Linked DNA regions of Rhodopseudomonas palustris. The protein of the gene in region 1 binds, or shares a complex with, the protein of each later gene. Links are inferred from orthologs where the notes say so. Each region holds a gene or a part of one and is shown in the gene's direction. Other genes may lie near its edges.

Region 1 (7,845 bases):
GGCCGACAACACCATCGCGCGCATCATTCACCTCGTCGAACAAGCGCAGGAGAGCAAAGCGCCGACGGAACGGATGATCGATCGGCTCAGCCGGTGGTACACGCCAGCCGCAATGCTGCTGGCGTTCCTGGTCATCATCGTGCCGCCGCTCGGCTTCGGCGAGGATTGGGCGACCTGGATCTATCGCGGCCTGGCCACGCTGCTGATCGCGTGTCCATGCGCCCTGGTGATTTCGACCCCGGCCGCGATTGCGTCCGGACTTGCGGTGGGGGCTCGCAAAGGGCTGCTGATCAAGGGCGGCGCGGTGCTGGAAACGCTCGGCAAGGTGAAGACCGTCGCCTTCGACAAGACCGGTACGCTGACGCTGGGGCAGCCTCAGGTGACCGACGTTGTTTCTGTCATCGGTCAGCAGGACGACGCGGTGCTCGCGCGCGCCGCGGCGGTCGAAGGCAACACCAGTCATCCGATCGGGCAGGCGATCGTCCGCGCCGCGAAGGCACGTGCCTTGCAGCTGCCCGTCGTGTTCGGCGGGAGCCAGGCGGTGCCGGGCAAGGCGATTTCCGCGCGTCTGAAAGACGGCTTCGCCTTCGTCGGATCTCCGCGCTTTGCCGCCGAACGGACTACGATCCCGCCGGAGCTTGCGACGACGATCTCGGACCTCGAGCGTGAGGGCAAGACGGTCGTGGTCCTCATCTCTGGAAACACCTGCGAGGGAGCGATTGCGGTGCGCGACGAGCCGCGCCCGGATGCGGCAGGAGCTTTGCGGCAACTGACGTCCAAAGGCATCGCGGTGGTGATGTTGACCGGCGACAACGCACGAACCGCGCAGGCCATCGCCGGACAGCTCGGCATGGAAGCGCGTGCGGAGCTGCTGCCCGACGCCAAGCTCGCAGAGATTAGTCGCCTGAAGGAAGTGTCTCCCGTCGCGATGGTCGGCGACGGCATCAATGATGCGCCGGCGCTCGCGGCCGCGTCCGTCGGCATCGCCATGGGCGGAGGAACCGACGTGGCGCTGGAGACCGCCGACGCGGCGCTGCTGAATGATCGCGCCCATGGCGTCGCGGAACTGATCGCGCTGTCGCAGGCCACGCTCGGCAATATCTGGCAGAACATCTCGATCGCGCTCGGGCTGAAAGCGGTGTTTCTCGCTACCAGCCTGCTCGGCGTGACGACGTTGTGGATGGCGATTCTTGCCGACACCGGCGCCACGGTGCTGGTCACCGCGAACGCCCTCAGATTACTGCGGTGGCGGGCGTGAGAGGCATGATCCGGCGTGCGGGCTTCGAGGCTGGGCGGCAGCTGCCGCGTCCTGTCTGCTTGCGCTTGCTCGACGACGTGTGCCGCTTCAGTTCTTTGTCAGATACAGCGGCGTCCTCACCGTGAGCTGATACGCAGGCTTCGGTGTCCATGACACCTGCGCGGTGATGCCGAACAGGCGGTTGTCGTTGTCGTCGAGCTTGTCGAGGTCGATCCGCAGGATCGGCTGGGTGAAGGCATCGATCGGGGTGAAGCGCAGCAGCTCGGCGCCGCCGAATGACTGTAGGCCGGCGCGCCCGGTGAGCTTCCAGTTGTTGTCCCACTGATAGTAGCCGCCGAGCCAGCCGACCGTGTTCGGATGGATCGCGGCGCGGTCGGCGTCGATCGCTGTGGTGGTGAACTGGACGCCGGCGAGGACGCCGCGGGTCTCGTCGGCGTCGAACGCGTAGGACGCCTCCAGGATGGTGTTGAGCGATGTGGTGGCCAGCGGTCCGCTCGGCACCGAGCGGGTGAGGGTGGTCTGCAGCGTCAGGGTCGGCAGCGAGCCGCCGTCCTGGCGATAGATGTCGGCCTGGACGCCGACGTTCCAGCTGGTGATGTCGACCGAGCTCCAGCCGGCGCCGCTGTTGCTGGTGGTGGTGCTGAAGCCGCCGTACAGCGAGACGCGGTCGTTGACGTCGATCGTCAGCGGTACGTCGAGCTCCACGCTCTGGCTCGCCGGCAGCGTCGGTGCCTGCAGCGGCGGCAGCGCCGCCAGCTCGCGCAGGCGGGACAGCACGGCGATGGTCGGGTTCGAAAAGCCGATCGAGAGCGTGCCGGCCGGGGTGCGCCCGTAGGTGGTGCGGAAGTCGAGGTAAATATTGGGGTAGGTCTGCGCCGGCGTCTCGTCGTCGTCATCGTCGTCGGCCGCGAAGGCCGGGCCGCCGAGGAACTGCAGCGCGGCGGCGGCGATCGCGATCGCTGCCACCCGGCGCCAAGAGTGCGGCAGTGACCGATTTCGCCCCGAACCCGCCATTTGTTTCCACGCATCCCGCGGCCGGCCGACACGGCGCCCCGGCGGCCACTTAGCCATAGCGCCGCCGCTGCCGGCAATCCGGAGCGGCGGCCGGTCTGTGGATCGTCCCGCCCCGCGACGCTCCCGGCGAGCTGGCTCGCCGATCAGTAATCTCAGCGGCATGGCAGGTCGCTACTAAAATACCGCCATGTGGACCGGAAGCCTGAGCGGGGGCGGCTGTCTCGAATCGAGACGCCAAGGGAGCGCGAATCCGTCGCCGAGTCGGTACGGAATCGCTCTTCCGATTGCTCACGATTCTATGAATCGGGTCCCGCGAGGTGCCGATCCGCGTCCCGCGAGCCGGTCGTCGAGGCCGAAATTGGAGCTCGATCGCGCGCCAAGCGGGACGCCACAACGCCCCATTTCATCGGCGTTTCATGACGGTCGGAGAGGTAGTAGAAAGTCGTCGCCGAACCGTCATCTGGCAGCGGTTTTGCCTTGACTTAGGATAGGTCCGCCGATACAACCCGCCCACTTCAAGACAGGCGGTGAGCGTCGCCAACGTCGGAACGGACAACCCGGGCCGTCCTTTCAAGGACTTACGGGCACCACCCTCGACCCAAGACGCTCAAACGCTGTCGACATAAGCCAGGCAATGCCAGGACATTAAGCGTTCTTTCGAGTTCTTTCTCGGCAAGGACGGTTTTGGAAGTATGACCTCGGTAGGAACCGGTCAGCGGAAAGCTGCCCGGTCTTTGCTGCGGTCCTCTGTTGCGTGGAAGCGCTTTCCGCTCAGCGATGGGTGGCTGGCGCGATTTCGCTTTGCGTGATCGGACGATTGGTTCGATCGAGCAGGGCGGCCGCTGGAGCGGGTAGCTCCGAACGAATTTGCGAAACCGACTGACCGGTTTCGCGCGAAGCTTGAGGGTGAAGGCGAAGATGCCGACGATCAACCAGCTGATCGCAAATCCGCGCGTGGTGCAGAAGTCGCGCAAGAAGGTTCCGGCGCTGCAGCAATCGCCGCAGAAGCGCGGCGTGTGCACCCGCGTCTACACCACGACGCCGAAGAAGCCGAACTCGGCGCTGCGTAAGGTCGCCAAGGTGCGCCTGACCAATGGCTTCGAGGTCATCGGTTACATTCCGGGTGAGGGCCACAACCTGCAGGAGCACTCGGTGGTCATGATCCGCGGCGGCCGCGTCAAGGACTTGCCGGGCGTGCGCTACCACATCCTCCGCGGCGTCCTCGATACCCAGGGCGTCAAGAACCGTAAGCAGCGCCGTTCGAAGTACGGCGCGAAGCGTCCGAAGTAAGCGGGGAGAGCATCCATGTCCCGTCGTCACGCCGCCGAGAAGCGCGAAGTTCTTCCCGATCCGAAGTTCGGGAACATCATTGTCACCAAGTTCATGAACTCGGTGATGTACGCCGGCAAGAAGTCGGTCGCCGAAAGCATCGTTTACGGTGCGTTCGACCTGATCGAAGCCAAGACCAAGCAGCCACCGCTCGGTGTGTTCGAGCAGGCGCTCGACAACGTGATGCCGACCATCGAGGTCCGCTCCCGCCGCGTCGGTGGTGCGACCTACCAGGTCCCGGTCGAAGTTCGTTCGACCCGTCGTCAGGCTCTGGGCATTCGCTGGCTGATCGCCGCCGCCCGCGGCCGCAACGAAAAGACCATGACCGAGCGGCTGTCGGCTGAACTGCTCGATGCGTCGAACAACCGTGGCAACGCGGTGAAGAAGCGTGAAGACGTGCACAAGATGGCGGAAGCCAACCGCGCGTTCTCGCACTATCGCTGGTAACGGCGAAGCAACGGAATCAAGGAAGACGCTATGCCCCGCGTTCACGCCATCGAGGACTACCGCAACTTCGGCATCATGGCCCACATTGATGCCGGCAAGACCACGACGACCGAGCGCATCCTCTATTACACCGGCAAGAGCCACAAAATCGGCGAAGTGCACGAAGGTGCCGCGACGATGGACTGGATGGAGCAGGAGCAGGAGCGCGGCATCACCATTACGTCGGCCGCCACGACCGCGTTCTGGAACGGCAAGCGTCTGAACATCATCGACACTCCCGGCCACGTCGACTTCACCATTGAAGTCGAGCGTTCGCTGCGCGTGCTCGACGGTGCCGTGTGCGTTCTCGACTCCAACCAGGGCGTCGAGCCGCAGACCGAGACCGTGTGGCGTCAGGGCGACAAGTACAAGGTTCCGCGTATCGTCTTCGCCAACAAGATGGACAAGACCGGCGCTGACTTCTTCAAGTGCCTGCAGGACATCATCGACCGCCTCGGCGCCAAGCCGGTGGCGATCCAGCTGCCGATCGGTTCGGAGAGCAACTTCAAGGGCGTGATCGATCTGGTCCGCATGAAGGCTGTGGTCTGGAACGACGAGTCGCTGGGCGCGAAGTTCGAAGACGCCGAGATCCCGGCCGAGCTGCTCGACCAGGCCAAGGAATATCGCGAGAAGATGATCGAAGCCGCCGTCGAGCTCGACGACGACGCGATGTCTGCGTATCTCGAAGGCAACGAGCCGGACGAGGCGACCCTCAAGCGCCTGATCCGCAAGGCGGTGCTGACCGGCGCGTTCTATCCGGTGCTGTGCGGCTCTGCGTTCAAGAACAAGGGCGTGCAGCCGCTGCTCGACGCCGTGGTCGACTACCTGCCGTCGCCGATCGACGTGCCGGCGATCAAGGGCACCGACGACAAGGGCAACGAAGTCGTGCGCAAGGCGGACGACAAGGAGCCGCTGGCTCTGCTTGCGTTCAAGATCATGGACGACCCGTTCGTCGGCACCATCACCTTCTGCCGCATCTACTCGGGCATCCTGCAGAGCGGCACCGGCGTGGTGAACTCGACCCGCGAGAAGAAGGAGCGCATCGGCCGCATGCTGCTGATGCACGCCAACAACCGCGAAGACATCAAGGAGGCCTATGCCGGCGACATCGTCGCGCTGGCCGGCCTCAAGGAAGCTCGCACCGGTGACACGCTGTGCGATCCCGCCAACCCGGTGATCCTCGAAAAGATGGAATTCCCGGAGCCGGTGATCGAGATCGCGATCGAGCCGAAGTCGAAGGCCGACCAGGAAAAGCTCGGCGTCGCGCTGGCGAAGCTGGCGGCGGAAGATCCGTCGTTCCGGGTGTCGACCGATCAGGAGTCCGGCCAGACCATCCTCAAGGGCATGGGCGAACTCCATCTCGACATCAAGGTCGACATCCTGAAGCGTACCTACAAGGTGGACGCCAACATCGGTGCGCCGCAGGTGGCGTTCCGTGAGCGCATCACCAAGAAGGCCGAAGTCGACTACACCCACAAGAAGCAGACCGGTGGTACCGGTCAGTTCGCTGCGGTGAGCTTCGTCGTCGAGCCGACCGAGCCGGGCGCCGGTTACATCTTCGAGTCGAAGATCGTCGGTGGTGCGGTGCCGAAGGAGTACATCCCGGGTGTCGAAAAGGGCATCGAGAGCGTGCTGTCTTCGGGCGTGGTCGCGGGCTTCCCGGTGGTCGACGTCAAGGTGACGCTGGTCGACGGTAAGTACCACGACGTCGACTCGTCGGCGCTGGCCTTCGAAATCGCCTCTCGTGCCGCGTTCCGCGAAGCGCTGCAGAAGGGCAAGTCGGTTCTCCTCGAGCCGATCATGAAGGTCGAAGTTGTGACCCCGGAAGACTACACCGGTTCGGTCATCGGCGACCTGAACTCGCGGCGTGGCCAGATCCAGGGTCAGGACATGCGCGGCAATGCCAACGTGATCAACGCGATGGTGCCGCTGATGAACATGTTCGGCTACGTCAACAACCTGCGCTCGATGAGCCAGGGCCGGGCGAACTTCACCATGCAGTTCGACCACTACGCGGAAGCGCCGGCCAACGTGTCGGCTGAAGTCCAGAAGAAGTTTGCCTGATTGTCGCAGGTGTAAGCCGCGACTGAACGGAGAGAGCAATGGCCAAAGCAAAGTTTGAACGTACGAAGCCGCATTGCAACATCGGGACGATCGGTCACGTCGACCATGGCAAGACGTCGCTGACTGCGGCGATCACCAAGGTTCTGGCGGAGACGGGCGGTGCGACGTTCACGGCCTATGACCAGATCGACAAGGCGCCTGAAGAGAAGGCGCGCGGCATCACGATTTCGACCGCGCACGTCGAGTACGAGACGCAGAACCGTCACTACGCGCACGTCGACTGCCCCGGCCACGCCGACTACGTGAAGAACATGATCACCGGTGCGGCGCAGATGGACGGCGCGATCCTGGTGGTGTCGGCGGCCGACGGCCCGATGCCGCAGACCCGCGAGCACATCCTGCTGGCCCGTCAGGTCGGCGTGCCGGCGCTGGTGGTGTTCCTGAACAAGTGCGACATGGTCGACGATCCGGAACTGCTCGAGCTGGTCGAGATGGAAGTGCGCGAGCTTCTGTCGAAGTACGACTTCCCGGGCGACGACATTCCGATCGTCAAGGGCTCGGCTCTCGCCGCGCTGGAGAACTCGGATCCGAAGCTGGGTCACGACGCGATCCTGGAGCTGATGCGCCAGGTCGACGCCTACATCCCGCAGCCGGAGCGTCCGATCGACCAGCCGTTCCTGATGCCGGTGGAAGACGTGTTCTCGATCTCGGGCCGCGGCACCGTGGTGACCGGCCGTGTCGAGCGCGGCATTCTGAAGGTCGGCGACGAAATCGAAATCGTCGGCATCCGCGACACGCAGAAGACCACCTGCACCGGCGTCGAAATGTTCCGCAAGCTGCTCGATCAGGGCCAGGCGGGCGACAACATCGGCGCGCTGCTGCGCGGCACCAAGCGTGAAGACGTCGAGCGTGGCCAGGTGCTGTGCAAGCCGGGTTCGGTGAAGCCGCACACCAAGTTCAAGGCCGAAGCCTACATTCTGACCAAGGAAGAGGGCGGCCGCCACACCCCGTTCTTCACCAACTACCGTCCGCAGTTCTACTTCCGCACCACCGACGTGACCGGTGTGGTGCACCTGCCGGAAGGCACCGAGATGGTGATGCCGGGCGACAACATCGCGATGGAAGTGCACCTGATCGTGCCGATCGCGATGGAAGAAAAGCTGCGCTTCGCCATCCGCGAAGGCGGCCGCACGGTGGGCGCCGGCGTCGTCGCCGCGATCATCGAGTAAGCGGGGAATAGCGAATAGAGGGCGGCGGACGGATGTCCGTCCGCTGCTCACTACTCACCATTCGCGACACGAAAGAAAGAATACGGCAATGAACGGCCAGAATATTCGCATTCGCCTCAAGGCGTTCGACCATCGGATTCTCGATACGTCGACCCGTGAGATCGTCAACACCGCGAAGCGAACCGGTGCGCAGGTGCGTGGGCCGATCCCGCTGCCGACCCGGATCGAGAAGTTCACCGTCAACCGTTCGCCGCACGTCGACAAGAAGAGCCGCGAGCAGTTCGAGATGCGCACTCACAAGCGCCTGCTCGACATCGTCGACCCGACCCCGCAGACCGTCGATGCTCTGATGAAGCTCGACCTGGCCGCCGGCGTCGACGTCGAAATCAAGCTCTGAGATTGTAACGTCCGGTTATCGAACGGACAGAAAGAACAGGAAGCACGCCGATGCGCTCCGGAGTGATC
Region 2 (2,896 bases), 310 kb from region 1 along the record:
ACTCTCTCTTATTCTCGACGCGTTTCGGGAGATTCACCCCGAAATCACCGCCAACCAGATCCTCGTCTTGCTGCAGATCGGCGGCAAACCCGGCATCACCCAGCGCGAGCTCTCCGATCGCACGGGCCTCAAGGACGGCACGATTTCGCGAATCTGCGCGCTGATGTCCGAACGCGGCCACCAGGATCGCGCTGGGCTGTCGATCGTCGATATCCGCGGCGTACCGGGCGATTACCGCCTGAAAGGTCAGTATCTGGTCGGTCGCGGCACCGACCTCTATGCCCGCGTACAGTCGTTGATGACCGCCGGCAGCTGAGCGAGGAGGCGGTTTGGGGCGGTAACCCGTGTCGGCTCGCAGCAAGCGTCGCCGATCTGCGACGGCCCGCCGCGGTTGGTAAAAGCTGCGGGTTTCTCTTGATGCGGGCCCTATATGTCATGCTATAAGCCGCCGCCCGCGGCATCGCGGCCGGACATGATGCTCTTCGCGGGCGTGGCGGAATTGGTAGACGCGCTGGATTTAGGTTCCAGTGACGAAAGTTGTGGGGGTTCGAGTCCCTCCGCCCGCACCACGCAAGTGCTTTTGCTCATGACGATTTTCGGAGGGCCGTCCGCCAGGACGGATGTCCGCCAACCCGATGGTGCAGGCCGCGAGGCCGCATCGTACAGTTCGACCATTTCCGGTCCTTCGGCCGGAGCCAAGAGAAGAAGATTGACGCCATGCAGGTCAAGGAAACCGTTGCCGACGGATTGAAGCGCGAATTCCAGGTCAATGTCCCGGCTGCGGACATCGACGCCAAGATCGACGAGAAGCTCGCCGATCTGAAGGACAAGGTGCGCCTCAACGGCTTTCGTCCGGGCAAGGTGCCGACCGCTCACCTGAAGCGCGTCTACGGCCGTTCGGTCGCCGCCGAGACCATCGACAAGCTGGTCCGCGACACCAATGACGGCATCTTCTCCGAGCGTGGCTTCCGGCTCGCCACCGAGCCGAAGATCACCATGCCGCAGGATCAGAAGGAGATCGAGGACATCCTCGAGGGCAAGTCCGATCTCAACTACACCGTGGCGATCGAAGTCGTTCCGGCGATCGAACTGGCCGACTTCAAGAGCTTCTCGGTCGAGAAGCCGGTGGTCGAGGTTGCCGATTCCGACGTCGATGAAGCGATCAAGCGCATCGCCGACGCCAACCGCGCCTATGCCGACAAGGCGGAAGGCGCCAAGGCCGAGACCGGCGACCGTGTCACCGTGTCGTTCAAGGGCACCATCGACGGCGTCGCGTTCGATGGCGGCACCGGCGAGGACATCCCGGTGGTGATCGGCTCGGCGTCCTTCATCCCGGGCTTCGAGGATCAGCTCGTCGGCATCGCGGTCGGCGAGACCCGCACCATCAAGGTGACGTTCCCGACCAACTACGCCAGCGAGACGCTGGCCGGTAAGCCGGCCGAGTTCGAGACCACGGCGACCAAGCTCGAGGCTCCGCAGGAGACCACGATCGACGACGAATTCGCCAAGACCCTCGGCCTGGAGTCGCTCGACAAGCTGAAGGAAGCCGCCAAGGCCCGTCTCGCCGCCGAATACGCCGGCGCTTCGCGGCTCAAGGTCAAGCGCCAGCTGCTCGACCGCCTCGACGAAGCCCACAAGTTCGATGCTCCGCCGTCGCTGATCGAGCAGGAGTTCGAGGTGATGTGGCGGTCGATCAACGCCGAGATGCAGTCGACCGGCAAGACCTTCGCCGACGAGAACACCACTGAAGACGCCGCGAAGGAAGAGTATCGCAAGATCGCCGACCGCCGCGTCCGCCTCGGCCTGGTGCTGTCGGAGATCGGCGAGAAGAACAAGATTCAGGTCACCGACGACGAAGTCAGCCGCGCGGTGATCGAGCGCGCCCGTCAGATGCCGGGCCGCGAGAAGGAAGTCTGGGACTTCTATCGCTCCAATCCGGAAGCGTTGGCCCAGCTCCGCGCCCCGATTTACGAAGACAAGGTGGTCGACTTCATCCTGGAGCTCGCCAACGTGACCGAGAAGCCGGTTACCCGCGAGGAGCTCTACAAGGACGAAGACGACAAGACCGCGGCCTGATCCGCATCGTCTCAAGAATCATCGCTGCGGCCGCCGTGACACCGTCACGGCGGCCGTTTTGCGTCGTCAGGCACCGTTAACGATGCGGCGTGAAAGCCGGCTCGCCGGCGGCGAAAAGCCGTTCGTCGGTTTTGCCGGGATTGGCCGAATCGGTATCAACTCACGGGTGGAAACGGGGCCCACCCTTGTCGCCGCGCAATCGGCTCATATCTGTGACCTCGCTTCACGTCCTGCATCACGGGGCGAACGCCTGCGGCGGAGCCGTTTTTGTCGCTCCCGCGAGCTGTCGCCTACGACAACCCTCAGGTGATTTATGCGCGATCCGGTGGAAACCTACATGAACCTCGTGCCGATGGTGGTCGAGCAGACCAACCGCGGCGAACGAGCCTACGACATCTTCTCGCGCCTCCTGAAAGAGCGGATCATCTTCGTGACCGGCCCGGTCGAAGACGGCATGTCGACGCTGATCGTCGCGCAGCTTCTTTTCCTCGAAGCGGAAAATCCGAAGAAGGAAATTTCGATGTACATCAACTCGCCGGGCGGGGTGGTGACATCGGGTCTGGCGATCTACGACACCATGCAGTTCATCCGCCCGCCGGTCTCGACGCTGTGCACCGGTCAGGCTGCGTCGATGGGCTCGCTGCTGCTCGCCGCCGGCCACAAGGACATGCGGTTCTCGCTGCCGAACGCGCGCATCATGGTGCATCAGCCGTCCGGCGGCTTCCAGGGCCAGGCGACCGACATCATGCTGCACGCCCAGGAGATTCTGAACCTGAAGAAGCGGCTCAACGAGATCTACGTGCATCACACCGGTCAGACC

Evidence for each region. The genes of interacting proteins can lie anywhere in the genome.
Region 2: the proteins of rpsG (region 1) and tig are in contact, whole or in part, in a crystal structure (PDB 3GTY), measured with the Thermotoga maritima proteins. The link is inferred for Rhodopseudomonas palustris from one-to-one orthologs. Residues at the interface, in WP_004081843.1 of Thermotoga maritima: Lys34, Lys52, Lys55, Glu59, Arg62, Gln63, Glu66, Asn67, Lys69, Val71, Arg95, Ala109, Lys110, Lys111, Gly112, Arg113, Pro114, Glu117, Glu121, Ile124, Ala125, Tyr127, Asn128, Asn129, Thr130, Gly131, Lys135, Asp139, Arg142, Met143; in WP_004081061.1 of Thermotoga maritima: Glu122, Val124, Val129, Leu130, Tyr133, Glu188, Gly259, Ile262, Tyr263, Glu266, Ser270, Glu273, Gln274, Glu277, Arg308, Gln311, Ile312, Ser315, Tyr316, Glu325, Arg329, Arg336, Leu363, Phe366, Trp367, Arg373, Leu377, Arg381, Leu384, Glu387.

What each region holds. Positions count from the first base shown.
Region 1 is NZ_CP019966.1:3,580,530-3,588,374, reverse strand. What follows is about bases 2,530-5,312. They hold rpsG (30S ribosomal protein S7), read left to right. Parts: upstream 2,530-3,577; coding sequence 3,578-4,048; downstream 4,049-5,312. Other genes in these bases: fusA (elongation factor G), read left to right, coding at 4,079-5,312; rpsL (30S ribosomal protein S12), read left to right, coding at 3,191-3,562. Outside these bases: RPPS3_RS16760 (heavy metal translocating P-type ATPase), read left to right, coding at 1-1,258; RPPS3_RS16755 (hypothetical protein), read right to left, coding at 1,346-2,272; more of fusA, read left to right, coding at 5,313-6,151; tuf (elongation factor Tu), read left to right, coding at 6,190-7,380; rpsJ (30S ribosomal protein S10), read left to right, coding at 7,469-7,777; rplC (50S ribosomal protein L3), read left to right, coding at 7,828-7,845.
Region 2 is NZ_CP019966.1:3,269,278-3,272,173, reverse strand. It holds tig (trigger factor), read left to right. Parts: upstream 1-717; coding sequence 718-2,076; downstream 2,077-2,896. Other genes in the region: RPPS3_RS15250 (ATP-dependent Clp protease proteolytic subunit), read left to right, coding at 2,390-2,896; RPPS3_RS15265 (MarR family transcriptional regulator), read left to right, coding at 1-316. UniProt on the Bacillus subtilis protein: Involved in protein export. Acts as a chaperone by maintaining the newly synthesized protein in an open conformation. Functions as a peptidyl-prolyl cis-trans isomerase.